Regions from separate parts of the Paenibacillus sp. FSL H7-0918 genome, predicted to be linked through region 1. Evidence: riboswitches for the same ligand, from Rfam matches in the RefSeq annotation. Region 1 holds a riboswitch; each other region holds the start of a gene.
What was found. Region 1 has a riboswitch for cyclic di-AMP ahead of MHI15_RS26070 (KamA family radical SAM protein). Riboswitches for the same ligand answer to the same signal wherever they lie in the genome.
Positions count from the first base shown of each region.

Region 2: it holds a riboswitch for cyclic di-AMP, as region 1 does, so the genes downstream of both, MHI15_RS29665 (hypothetical protein) here and MHI15_RS26070 (KamA family radical SAM protein) in region 1, are expected to answer to the same signal.
Region 3: it holds a riboswitch for cyclic di-AMP, as region 1 does, so the genes downstream of both, MHI15_RS09455 (alpha/beta fold hydrolase) here and MHI15_RS26070 (KamA family radical SAM protein) in region 1, are expected to answer to the same signal.
Region 4: it holds a riboswitch for cyclic di-AMP, as region 1 does, so the genes downstream of both, MHI15_RS20625 (APC family permease) here and MHI15_RS26070 (KamA family radical SAM protein) in region 1, are expected to answer to the same signal.

Region 1 covers NZ_JBBOWJ010000004.1:237,376-240,487, forward strand. The annotation lists gene MHI15_RS26065 (AraC family transcriptional regulator) at 1-1,511, shown strand, start outside; cyclic di-AMP (ydaO/yuaA leader) riboswitch at 1,560-1,703, shown strand; gene MHI15_RS26070 (KamA family radical SAM protein) at 1,836-3,011, shown strand.
Region 2 covers NZ_JBBOWJ010000006.1:195,769-198,880, forward strand. The annotation lists gene MHI15_RS29655 (hypothetical protein) at 1-271, opposite strand, end outside; gene MHI15_RS29660 (hypothetical protein) at 405-926, opposite strand; gene MHI15_RS29665 (hypothetical protein) at 941-1,495, opposite strand; cyclic di-AMP (ydaO/yuaA leader) riboswitch at 1,564-1,728, opposite strand; cyclic di-AMP (ydaO/yuaA leader) riboswitch at 2,148-2,337, shown strand; gene MHI15_RS29670 (hypothetical protein) at 2,589-3,005, shown strand.
Region 3 covers NZ_JBBOWJ010000001.1:2,095,099-2,098,210, forward strand. The annotation lists gene selD (selenide, water dikinase SelD) at 1-309, opposite strand, end outside; gene MHI15_RS09455 (alpha/beta fold hydrolase) at 902-1,711, opposite strand; cyclic di-AMP (ydaO/yuaA leader) riboswitch at 1,817-2,003, opposite strand; partial or broken gene MHI15_RS09460 (glyoxalase) at 2,250-2,360, shown strand; gene MHI15_RS09465 (hypothetical protein) at 2,438-2,611, opposite strand; gene MHI15_RS09470 (Nif3-like dinuclear metal center hexameric protein) at 2,696-3,112, opposite strand, start outside.
Region 4 covers NZ_JBBOWJ010000003.1:155,052-158,163, forward strand. The annotation lists gene MHI15_RS20615 (DsbA family protein) at 1-612, shown strand, start outside; gene MHI15_RS20620 (disulfide oxidoreductase) at 609-1,073, shown strand; cyclic di-AMP (ydaO/yuaA leader) riboswitch at 1,268-1,427, shown strand; gene MHI15_RS20625 (APC family permease) at 1,552-3,112, shown strand, end outside.

The sequences.
Region 1 (3,112 bases):
ACCTCGATGATCAAAGCGTGATACTAAGTACGGATAAATGTTATCTACTATCTCCTGGAATCTCCTATAGTACGGACAACCAGGAGCTGACGTTGTATTATTACCTCATCACCTTTACAGCAATTTATACAACCGAGCATCCTAAACGATATTCTGGAGAGCTGCTTTCCGGCAGACGGGAGTTAATTGTGCACCCGTTCACCAAGGTAATCCGACTAGTCGAAGACCTGCTCATGAACAGGAATAACACCGATGATGTACAACAATTCAAGCGACAATTAAAATTCCAAGAATTGCTGCTGCTACTTTTTGAGCATAATTACCCTTCCAAACACCTGCCAAGTCCTACGGAATCCGTAGAAAAGACCATAACATTCATTCAGGAGCATTATACAGAGAGTATCACCGTGAAGCAGTTAGCTGAACTGGCGGGAATATCAATCTGGCAATATACACCGATCTTTCAGCAGCTTACGGGTAAAAAGCCGCTTGAATACCTGACGGATCTGCGCATTAATCATTCCAAACGATTCCTGCAGGAATCGACTGAACCACTGCGGGAAATCGCCAGACTGGTCGGCTTCTCGGACGAATACTATTTCAGCCGCCGCTTTCGGCAAAAAACCGGAGTTACACCCGGACAATATGCACATCAGAAAGGTCGTAAGCTTACCGTCAAGGATTGGACGGGTCATGAGGTGGAGATTCCAGAGCGAGCGAAACGTATTGTCTATCATGGCGAAACACTTGGCGACCTTCTCGCGTTAGGCGTAAAGCCTATCGGTGGAGATGAAGCGTTCGCCCGGAACAGCGTCTATAAACATCGGCTTAAGAAGCTCGCCAACGTCGGGTTTCCACTGGACCCGCAGTTGACCGCTTCCCTAAACCCAGATTTGATCATTTTGGCAAATAGTGATGAAAGAGCCTACAGAGCAGTTTCTGGTATCGCTCCGACACTCACCTTTGATTCATTTGCGCCTCTCGACAACCGAATGCGGACATTAGGCAGTTGGCTAGGTAAACAGCGCGAAGCCGAAGCATGGCTGGAGTCATTCACAATCAAAAACGCTGCCATGTGGCAGCAGCTTTACACGACAACCCTCCAAGTTGGAGAAACCGCCTCTGCTTTGGTCTATGATCATGGAGATCATCTGTATGCTATGGGAATGTCCGGATTCTCCACTGCGCTTTATGCCCCTTGTGGTTTACAACCGACCGAAGAGATCCAGGCCATATTGGACGAAGAGTTAGGGTTCGCCGAAGTTGATCCAACACGACTGCCTGCCTACGCCGGAGATCATATCTTCATGCTCATTCCGGAACGCAAAGACTCGCGAGCTGCGATGGAACGATTACTAGACAGTTCACTTTGGAACAATCTCCCGGCAGTACGTCAGGGACATGTTTATCTGCTCGACGGAAGCAAATGGAACTCTAGTGATGCGTTAACCCGGGAGAAGCTGCTAACGCTGTTGCCTAAACTACTCGGCGGAAGTAGCGCTAGCAATTAAAGGTGAATCTAGGATTCTCTTTTGACTTTTCAAAACTTCATAGGGTATACTTTATCTACGCTTAATTTCCAACTTTTACAGTTGAAAAGCGGGGGAACCAGTTAATTGGGGCGAATCATTGAGCATTAGAATGTAGGGTACCATCTTACCCGAGTCCGTCAGCTAACCTCGTCAGCAGTGGATGGGTCTGCTTTTCATGTTATTTACATAACCAGAGACCCTTGCTAAGGGTCTCTTTTTGTGCTTTTTTTGGACCCTGCTGGCAGTAGATTGGCCTTTGACACTAAGGCTCCCTCATTTCTCACACTACGAGACAAAGGAGAGATGTACGTGCAAAAGGTAAAGTACTTCACGGATATTAACAAAATAGCTATGTTGTCTGAGCTGGAAAAAGAGAATCTGAAAGAAATTACGGACAAGTTTGTTTTTCGTGTAAATGACTACTATCTGTCTTTAATTAACTGGGATGATCCAAATGATCCCATCCGTAAGCTGGTTATTCCTAACGAAGGTGAACTGCTGGAGTATGGGCGCTGGGACGCCTCCGATGAGGACACGAATTATGTGGTACCTGGTTGTCAGCACAAGTATAGAACAACTGCACTACTGATTGTATCCGAGGTCTGCGGGGCTTATTGCCGCTACTGTTTCCGTAAGCGTCTGTTCCGAAATGACGTGAAAGAGGCGATGGCTGATGTCTCTCCGGGCTTGGAGTATATCGCAAATAATCCGGAGATTAACAACGTACTTCTTACGGGCGGGGACAGTTTAATTCTCTCCACACCGAAGCTAAGATCCATTATTGAAAATCTAAGAAGCATTGAGCATGTTAAGATCATTAGACTGGGTTCCAAAATTCCCGTATTTAATCCGATGCGGATCTCTGAAGACGAAGAGCTGCTGGAGCTGATTCGTACTTACTCTACCGAAGACAAACGAATCTATGTTATGGCGCACATCAATCATCCTCGTGAAATCACACCTGAAGCCAAAAAAGCATTTAAAGCTCTCCACAACGCAGGGGCAATTGTCGTAAATCAGACCCCCATCCTCAAAGGCATCAACGATGATCCCGTTATTTTAGGGGAACTACTGGACCGGCTTTCATGGGCTGGCGTTACACCCTACTACTTCTTTGTGAACCGGCCCGTAGCCGGAAACCGGGATTTCGTATTACCGCTCGAGCAAGTCTATCAAATTGTAGAAGAAGCCAAAGCCAGAACCTCAGGACTTGGCAAAAGAGTACGCTTATCCATGAGCCACACCTCAGGAAAGATAGAAATTCTCGCCATTGATAACGGGAAAGCCTATCTCAAATACCATCAATCCAGAGATCAGGAATACGGAAAATTTATGATTCTAGATTGTCCAAAGGATGCCGAATGGTTCGATGACCTGCCTGGGAATGAGCAATATTGGACCCCACCTGTGAAAAAAAACGATACTATTATTTCTGTTAATGATTTATCAGGCGAGCCTGCGGATTTAATCTGTAAATAGATTTAATCGACTCTGTCATAGGATATTTCTTCATCACCAACAACAAAACTCCTCCCTCCCAAAATTAGCCCGAAAAAATCTATGATATAATCACGCTGTAA
Region 2 (3,112 bases), on a different contig from region 1:
GAACACTTTTTTGCAGAATAATGCTTATTTGAGAAAGAGGCAGCTTTAAGCCGTACCACAATACCTTCACAAGCTGTTCCTCCCAAGGTAATGCCTTAGCCGATAGAAGCGAGCGCCGGGCAAAAGAATCAGCACACTGGTGAATACAAGTGCGGTAAGCGTGGATAGAGAATAACTGAGGATCAAAATCATCCTGACGATATATTTTATGAAGCTCTATGAAGGTGCGGATAGTAATCTTGTCTGCCTCATTAGATTGTTCTAACAACATGGAACTAAGTACGTAGACTTCATTAGTATACTTTTGAACACACTCTGCAAATTTAGTACTGTAGGTGGACTCGGGAGGTAAGGGGTCAGGCATGGTGAACACGATCCTTTCAGATTGAGAGATTTGCTTGAATCTATAATATAGAAAAGTAAGAGATGGATTTATTGATGAGATCGGCGGTGTCTGGTTCCGGGCAACTGTGTTTTTGCTGGGAGGCAGTGGATAAAGCTTTTGAAGGCTTGTAGTAGAGCCGTTCACTTCTGGAATTGCTCCCCCCTGCTGCAACACTGTACAGACGCCCTTGCTGAATATGCCCTGCCAAGGATTTACCCTGGAGCTTGGCCTTTAAATCCTGCAAAGCACCCTGAACTAGCTCAAGCTTAACCTGCTCCCAATCTGAACCTTCGCGGCGGACCTTATCCAGCGCTTCTTCAAGACGGCAATGACAGATGGCCCGTAAAAAAGAACTCCATTTAATGAGATCGAAATTTTTGGTGTTGGCAGAGATCAGACAAGCCCCCCAACTGCAGCCTCCCTTACAGGTGAGCTTCAGAATACCATAACGGCAGCCTTCAGCCCCTTCCATTCCATAGTGAATAGGCTCGGGTTCATCCAATACAAATACTTCAATGCGGGATAGTCTGCGCTGGTCCATAGTAGGGTTCCTCCTTAGATTTCCAAAAGCTTTAAGTCTACATGATGAGTGACACTAGCCCTTTCTACACAAGCGAGCATTTCCATTTTATTCTCACAGACTGCGGTATGCTCTAGCCATAGTCGGAACTTCTCTTTTCGTATAACAGATAGATGTAAGGGAAAGGTGCTGCGGGATCTCAAGACATACCAACCGGCGCTTACATCTTTCCAAGGCTCCTTGAAGGCTGTAAACCACGGGAGCTTTTGGTGTGATGACCAATCCTGCTGCTGCTGTTGTTCTCGAATATTTTTATATATCTCATATACAATCTTAGAGTCTAAACAGTCTTTACAAGAAGAAGGTGTGCTGAACTGGCGAAGGGCTTGGATCTGGTTCTGGCCAAATGCATAGCCTACAATGTACCTGTGATTATGTTCTTCGAACCACAAGGCCCCGAAACAAACGTAATTTAGACTTATCGGCTCAAGCAGCCCTTGATGTATCCCTAAATAATAGTGCTTCAAAACATTCACCCCATCCAGCGTGCTATCACCTAATAAGCTTAGGTAACGCAAAAACCGCAGCAAGAGGAGGACCTCTGCTGCGGTTTTGGATTACAGGCAGATATACCTGGGCCAAAGCGTGGCGGATCAAGGGTCTCTCTCTTTACGCTTACGAGGTTAGCTGTCGGATTCGGACGGTGAGAGTCGCCCTACCTATTGAGACTTATGCAGTCTCCTTTGGATTCACCCCAAGTAGGCCAGGTGGCCTGATGGTTCCCCCGTTCCCTGCGAATGCAGGAACTCAGCGTTGATTGTTTTTCATGAATTAGATTCAACCCGAATCATACTCTTTTCAAGATTTTCTGTAAAAAACGGAAAATGTTCTTTTAGAGCAATTTTAACCATATCCTGCCGACTACGACTGAAAAACGAGGTAAATAGGTATTTATGGCGTGTTATCGCGCCTCTTTCTCGCTCAGCCTCAGCTTCTTGCGTTTCTACCTATAATGGGAATTTGCAGTATTTTCGCTCTAAAAAGGTGAATAAAATCACATGTATTATAGATAGCGATTAAACGCTCCAAACTCGAGTAAACAAGAGATATAGAGAGATTAGATATCAAGTAAGCGCTATCTAATGGGAAAATAGTTTTTAATTTGCATTATTTTGGCATCATTCAGGTTTTACAAGTCTTCGTGCATAAGAGTATGATTACTCCTGTTTCAACGACAATCGAATATTTGATCCGCTTAATTTCCGATAAGGAAAGCGGGGGAACCAACAATCGGCAGCCGATGTGAGAGTCGGAAGCCGATTATGGGGTGAATCCTGTAGAGGGTGTGAGTGAGCTCGCATCTATACAGGTAGGGCGACTCTCACCGCCCGAATCCGACAGCTAACCTCGTAAGCGTATGGAGAGAGGATGAGTGCAATGTGACCGCTAGCGAGCCACAGAGGAGATCCTTTGTGGCTTTTTGCTGTGCTCTTAGAAGCAAAGCATTTATGGAGGCCTCCCCTAAGAGGTCGCTAAATTCATCATTAGCGGTATTTGTAAGGCAGCGTCTAATGACGTGACACAACCGAGCTTTAGGTTGTGCCCGAAAATGACGATAGGTCAACATCCTTTCGGAGATTTTCGTTGCCTCCTTGTTGTAAATGAGCAGGAGGAGAAAAAAAGATGACGGATCAGAATGAATATGTGCTTGTATGTGCGCCTACAAAGGCGGGAGAACATTTCATTAAACTTCTGAAGTTCAGGGGTATTAAGATGGCGGGATTAACCAACAATGTGGCTGAGAAAGCTTTACTTGAGGAGCTCGGGATTGAGCAGGTTATTCTAGTGGATACCCGCCATCAGAGCACTTGGTTTCGCCCATCGTTCCCGGTAGGCAGGGTATATCTGTTTGAGAGCAGCTTTCCGCTTTGCTGCCGCTATATTCAGATGTGCCGTACCTGGACGACACAGCCGATTTTTGTGATTACAAGTTCAATAAATCCTAGATTGGTCTATAAAAGACTTGGTGCGAGCTATGTAATCTATTCCCATAGTGGTGATGCTGATTTTCTAATCGATAGATCACCTCATCAAGGATAATGGAAGGAGTGCGGAAGATATGATGGATCTGTATATGGTGGCTTCGTTAGCTGTAATTTACGGGTTATTTTATGGCTTTATGCGCTGGTGCGCAGGTGTAGTTGAGG
Region 3 (3,112 bases), on a different contig from region 1:
CACCGTAAGCGGCTTTCCACCCATCGCATAAATATCGCTTAATGCATTGGCTGCTGCAATTTGACCAAATGAATAGGGATCATCCACGATCGGCGTGAAAAAATCAACAGTTTGCACTAACGCTAATTCATCACTTAAACGATACACCCCTGCATCATCACTAGTATCAAGACCTACTAGTAGATCCGGGTTAGGAACAGTTGGTGGCAGACTACGAATAACCTGCATGAGATCGGCGGGACCGATTTTGCAGCCGCAGCCCCCTTTTGAAGATAATGAAGTCAGTTTTATAGTTTCAGCTTGAGACATCATGACTCAGCTCCTTTAGTATGAATTATCTTAATCTTACACGAGTAGATCGCATTGTACAAAATGCAAGAGTAGCAGATGCGTTGCTTACTACGCCTCCTTCTATAACTATTTAGAGTCTATTGTTCTTTCCCACGTCTGGTGAGCTATATTTGGTGCTGTGGTAGGGTAGGGACATTAAGTGGCGTTCTAGGTACAATATGCTTGTAAATGTTCAACATCCATCGGTTAGTAAAATAACCAAAGGCTGGCTCATTCGTAGATTTCACTACGGATGAGCCAGCCTTTAGTTAGATATCCATTATATTAGGGAAATTCTCCCTAATGTTCATCGATAATCGCTTTAAAATGAGGTTTTTAGGGAATTCCTCCCTAAAAATTCATGCAAATACCCATTTATGGCTAAAAACATCCTATTATTAGGGAGGATTTCCCTAATCTACGTTCTAGGAGCCATAATCTCCTTCATTTTAGGGAGAATTCCCCTAAAGTTCTTCCCAGAAAGACGACCCATAGCCAGCTCATTCCGCCCTGGCTATGGGACGCCTATTTTCTCACTTAAACGCTTCGCTTGTGAAGGTCTCCCTATAGATCAGCTAATCTGCTGACTGCCCTGCTGCTTCTCTAAGAAACGCTGAAGAATCGCATTGAATTGCTCCGGCTGGCACAGATTACTTGGATCTAATGCGTTCGGAATAATCGCCAACTGCGCCTGCGGCAGCTGAGACACCATTTCCTTCATACAATTCACTCCAAATTCATTAAAGTCCCCCACAATACATAATGCAGGACGTTTAAAAGCCTTTAAACATCTGGTGTAATCAACATGGCTCGTAGCCAGCCTTTGCCGATATAACTCCCGGGGGCGTTTGTCCAGCAGTCCTCTTCTAATCTCATTGTAGGCCAGACTCCAGCGCTCTCGGTACATCATCCGAATCGAAGGCAACACCAGCTCGCTTGGGAGATAATACATTAGTAAACTGCAATATGCTGCCATAGTTTGTATTTTCCCTACTATTGTTGATCCGTGAGTCCTACAAAAGCTATCCGCGACCACAATGGCTTTTACACGCTCAGGATATTGTTTGGCAATATGCTGAACGACTAAGCCACCATAGGCGATTCCTACAAAAACTGCTTCACGGATACCTAGGTCATTCAACAGCATAATCAGATCCAGACATTGCGTCTCAATAATCTCATGTGGGGCCTCCAGCAGTTTACCAGACTTGCCATTCCCCCGTAAATCGCACAAAATCACTTTATATTTATCGGAAAAATACTCCAGCTGTGGTTTGAACATACTGTGTGTTAATCCATGTCCATGGATAAACACAACCGGAGTGCCAGTTCCATTGATTTCATAATAGAGCGAAGTTCCGTTCAGTTTAGCGATAGGCAAAGGTAACACCTCTTTCATAATAAATTCTACGACTATATCTGCTTAAAAACGCAGCAAAAAACCACAGAGGGATTCTCTGTGGCTATTCATCACTAAACACGCCATTCATCCTCTCTCCATACGCTTACGAGGTTAGCTGTCGGATTCGGGCAGTGAGAGTTGCCCTACCTGCAGGGATGCATATTATGCACCCGGAACAGGATTCACCCCATAACCAGTGCCGACTCTCACATCGGCTGCCAGTTGTTGGTTCCCCCGCTTTCCAGAAACGGAAATTAAGCGGATTGCTTATGTAATTGTAAATTTAAGATAATTCTCAGTTCTGAGATGAATCATACTCTTGTAAGGTTTTCTTGTAAAGGAGGGCTCTGGTCAAAATAATGTTGAAAGCAATGCTTTTCATTTCATATTAAGCATACTCTTCATTTTCTCTTTCTTTTGCTCTTGTTTACTCGTTTTCTTTAGAAAAACTGCTCTGAAGCAAGCGAAAAAGGGGGTGATTCACCAGTACTTTCCTATTTAATAAGAAACGACAATCTTCAATACCAATATTGGGCCAGTTTCTGTACCTTGGGGTGTTCGTCGTTTCTATGTCCCCGATCCGTTTGGCAAGCTTGTTAATATTATTTCACATGAACAGCACGAATGATTTCATAAAAAAGAAAAAAGCTAAGCAGAATCAGAGATCTCCCCCTGTCCACTTAGCTTCCTTTTACAATACTATGGCTACAAAAGATCGGCGTTTTTCAATGCATGCTCCCAGCTTGGAAAAAAGAACAGCGCACTTCTCATAAGCTCTGGGTCGCTTTGCTTTACTTGTTTTTTACTGATCGAGCTTCCGTCGCTTTGCAGCTTTTTGATCCGACTTAATACTTCATCAGCCTCCAAAGGAATTTCCATTGAAACACTCCTTTCTCAGTGACCTGTTTCCCTTCATTTTCTCCATAATATGTTTATTTATTCCGTACTCTTAATTTCCCCAGATTAAACCATCTGATAGATGGGTTGTTCAGCAATGAACCGGGTAGGAAGCATGGGATATTTGTCTGCTAAGATTTCAGCTAAATATTTCATCCCCGGTGCTTCACTCTCCGCATGACCTAACATGATGAGCGCTTTAGATCTGCCTTGGTGCCCTGCATCCCGCACATATTCCGGAGTCTCCCACTCTGGTCCCTCTCCAGCGATAATTAAATCAAGATTGTGATCATTAAAAAGCGGAATAGCCATCATCCCGCCTCCCCTGTAACCTATTAATATCCCTACGCGTTTGCAGGACAGAGACAGGTCACCAGCAGCGCGTACATAAGAGATGCCTAGCTTACTTTTAATATACTGAGCAGCTTCCATTACAGTCATAGCAGGAATAGTGAGAATCGTAGCAGCCGCTTGCTGCTCTTC
Region 4 (3,112 bases), on a different contig from region 1:
TTGTTTATGTTAGCTTCGAAAGATGCAGCAAAGAATGTCTCTACAGGAGAACCGGTAGAATTCAATTATAGTGAGCTACCTAGGATTGGTAATGAGGATGCACCTGTTAAGCTTGTTGAATTTGGTGATTTCAAATGTCCAGCTTGTTCCCAATTTGCTGGCTCCATGAAACCGAAAATTGTTCAAGATTTTGTCAACGAGGGAAAAGCAGCTCTTTACTTTGTAAATATGGCTTTCGTTGGTCCTGACTCTGAGACAGCTTCACTAGCTGCATTGTCTGTATACCATCAGAATAAGGATGAATTCTGGAAGTTCTATGATGCTGTGTATGCGCAGCAAGGGGATGAGAGTGTGGAATGGGCCACTGAGGATTTCTTGGTAAGCCTTGCTGAAAAAGAGAAATTAGCGATCGATTACGATCTATTGCGTAAAGACATCCAAGAGAAAACTTATGCAGATGAGCTGAAGAAAGACATTCAGTTGGCAACTGACGCAGGCGTGACAACTACGCCTTCGCTCTACATTAATGGAGTGAAAACGGCTGAACCTTTCGATATTGAAGCGATTACATCTGAAATTAACACCGCCGCAAAAGCAGTGGAGGCAAAGTGACAAAATTCCTATCTTTTTGCAAGCGTAACTGCCTCTATCTGGCCTGGTTCGTCTCTTTGGTTGCTGTAGCTGGTAGCTTGTATTTAAGTGAAGTCTTGAAGTATGAACCTTGTAAGCTTTGCTGGTTTCAGCGGATTTTTATGTATCCGCAGTTATTTTTGTTGGGAATTGCCACTTTCCGTGGAGATAAGCGCATCATTCCTTATGTGCTTCCATTAAGTTTGATTGGTGGCAGTATCTCAATCTATCATTATGCGGAACAGAAGATTCCAGCGTTAAGTAAAGTTCTACCTTGTACAGTTGGTGTTCCTTGTAATAAAGATTACTTGAACTACTTCGGATTTATAACGATTCCTTTGTTAGCTTTAATAGCGTTTGCTCTAATAAGTCTCCTTCTTTGGTATGGACGTAGGGAAGAAGAAGTGATTGAAGTAGATGCTGAGGAGAGCTTAGGATTTTAGTTTTAACTTTGGAAGGTACAAAAAAGCTGAAAAGGTATTAAAATCACGGGCTAGAGGGATAATTGAAGATAATGAAAGAGAGCATCCAATAAGACGCTATATTTGAGCTTATTGGATGTTTTTTCATTCTTTTTTCATTTTTTTCAACGCTTTACTGTAGGCACTTTGTAGACTAATATTAGACCTTGTGAGAAGTTGAATATGCGCTGAATTTTCTTAGGAAAAACGGGGGAACCAAACTTGGCATTCATGCCAATGGGGTGAATCGGAACCGGGTCGAACAGACCTCTTCCGTAGGGCTATAACCACAGCCCGAATCCGCCAGCTAACCTCGTAAGCAAGGTGGGAAAATGACCATGCATAAGCATGCGGATCATTTCCGTATGCTTATTTTTGTGTCTGCATTTATGAAATCCACCGATGAAAACAGCGCACGGAAATTCCGTTTCAGCTCCCAAAGAAAGGAACTGTATCCACCATGGTAAGCAAGGTAAAACGACTATTGATCGGACGTCCGATGAAGTCGAATGAACTCGATCATGAAAAGTTATCCAAGGTTAAAGCACTGGCTGTTCTGTCTTCTGATGCGCTCTCGTCTGTAGCCTACGGAACGGAACAAATTCTGATTGTACTAGTGGCTGCCGGGTTTACTGCCATCTGGTATTCCCTGCCAATTGCATTAGCCGTATTGGGCCTGCTGGCCATCCTGATTTTATCCTATCGGCAGACGATTTTTGCTTATCCGCAAGGAGGCGGAGCTTATATCGTAGCCAAGAGTAATCTTGGTATTCCGACAGGGCTGCTCGCTGGGGGTTCATTATTGGTGGATTACATTCTTACCGTAGCGGTTAGTGCCTCGGCAGGGACGGATGCGATCACATCGGCTTTTCCAAGTCTTCATAATCATACTGTTCTCATCGCTGTATCTGTTATCGTTTTATTAACAATCATTAATCTTCGCGGAGTGACTGAATCGGCTTCATTTATCGCAATTCCAGTGTATTTGTTTGTGGTTTCGATTGTTGTTCTGATTATCTCCGGTATCGTTAAATATGCAATGGGTGGCGCGCATGCGAATGTTCCTGAAATAGGCAGCGCCGTATCTAATGTAAGTTTGTTTCTACTATTAAAAGCGTTTAGCTCTGGTTGTTCAGCCCTAACGGGGGTTGAGGCCGTATCTAATGCGATCCCAAACTTTAAAGCACCCGCTGAGAAGAATGCAGCCAAGACGCTAATGATCATGGGACTTATCCTTGGCTTTATGTTTACCGGAATCACTGTGCTGGCGTATTGGTATGGGATTGTGCCAGATGAAAAGGCTACGGTTGTCTCTCAGATCGCTGAATCGACCTTTGGCCGTGGCGGATTGTACTTTTTCATTCAAGGGATTACAGCAGTGATTTTGTTCTTGGCAGCTAATACAGCATATTCAGCGTTTCCGCTGCTTGCCTTTATGTTTGCAAAAGATAAATATCTGCCACATGCATTTATGGTCCGTGGTGACCGCCTTGGCTTCTCAAACGGCATTATTTTTCTAGGAGTTATGTCTATCATACTTGTGACTGCATTCCATGGGAATACGGAAGGTTTGATTCCACTATATGCGGTAGGCGTGTTCATTCCTTTTACCTTATCCCAACTGGGGATGATGGTGCATTGGATCAAAACAAGACCCGCTGGATGGGTGAAAAGATTTGTAGTAAATACCATCGGTATGCTGACTACATTGACGATTACGCTTATATTTATCATTACTAAATTCTCGAGCGTATGGATGGCATTCATTTTCTTACCTGCTGTAATGTTCGTGTTCCACCGTATTCATAAGCACTATTTGAACACTGCGGATCAACTGCGTATATGTCCGGCTACGGATAAACCTGTAATTAAAGGAAGTACTGTAGTTGTTCCTGTTGCAGGGGTTACACGTGCTGTATTACATTCCATCAGCTATGCGAAGTCTCTAACAGATAATGTTGTTGCTGTGTATGTAGGCTTTGATGAAGAAGACATTCATAAGATGGAGCAACGGTGGGAGG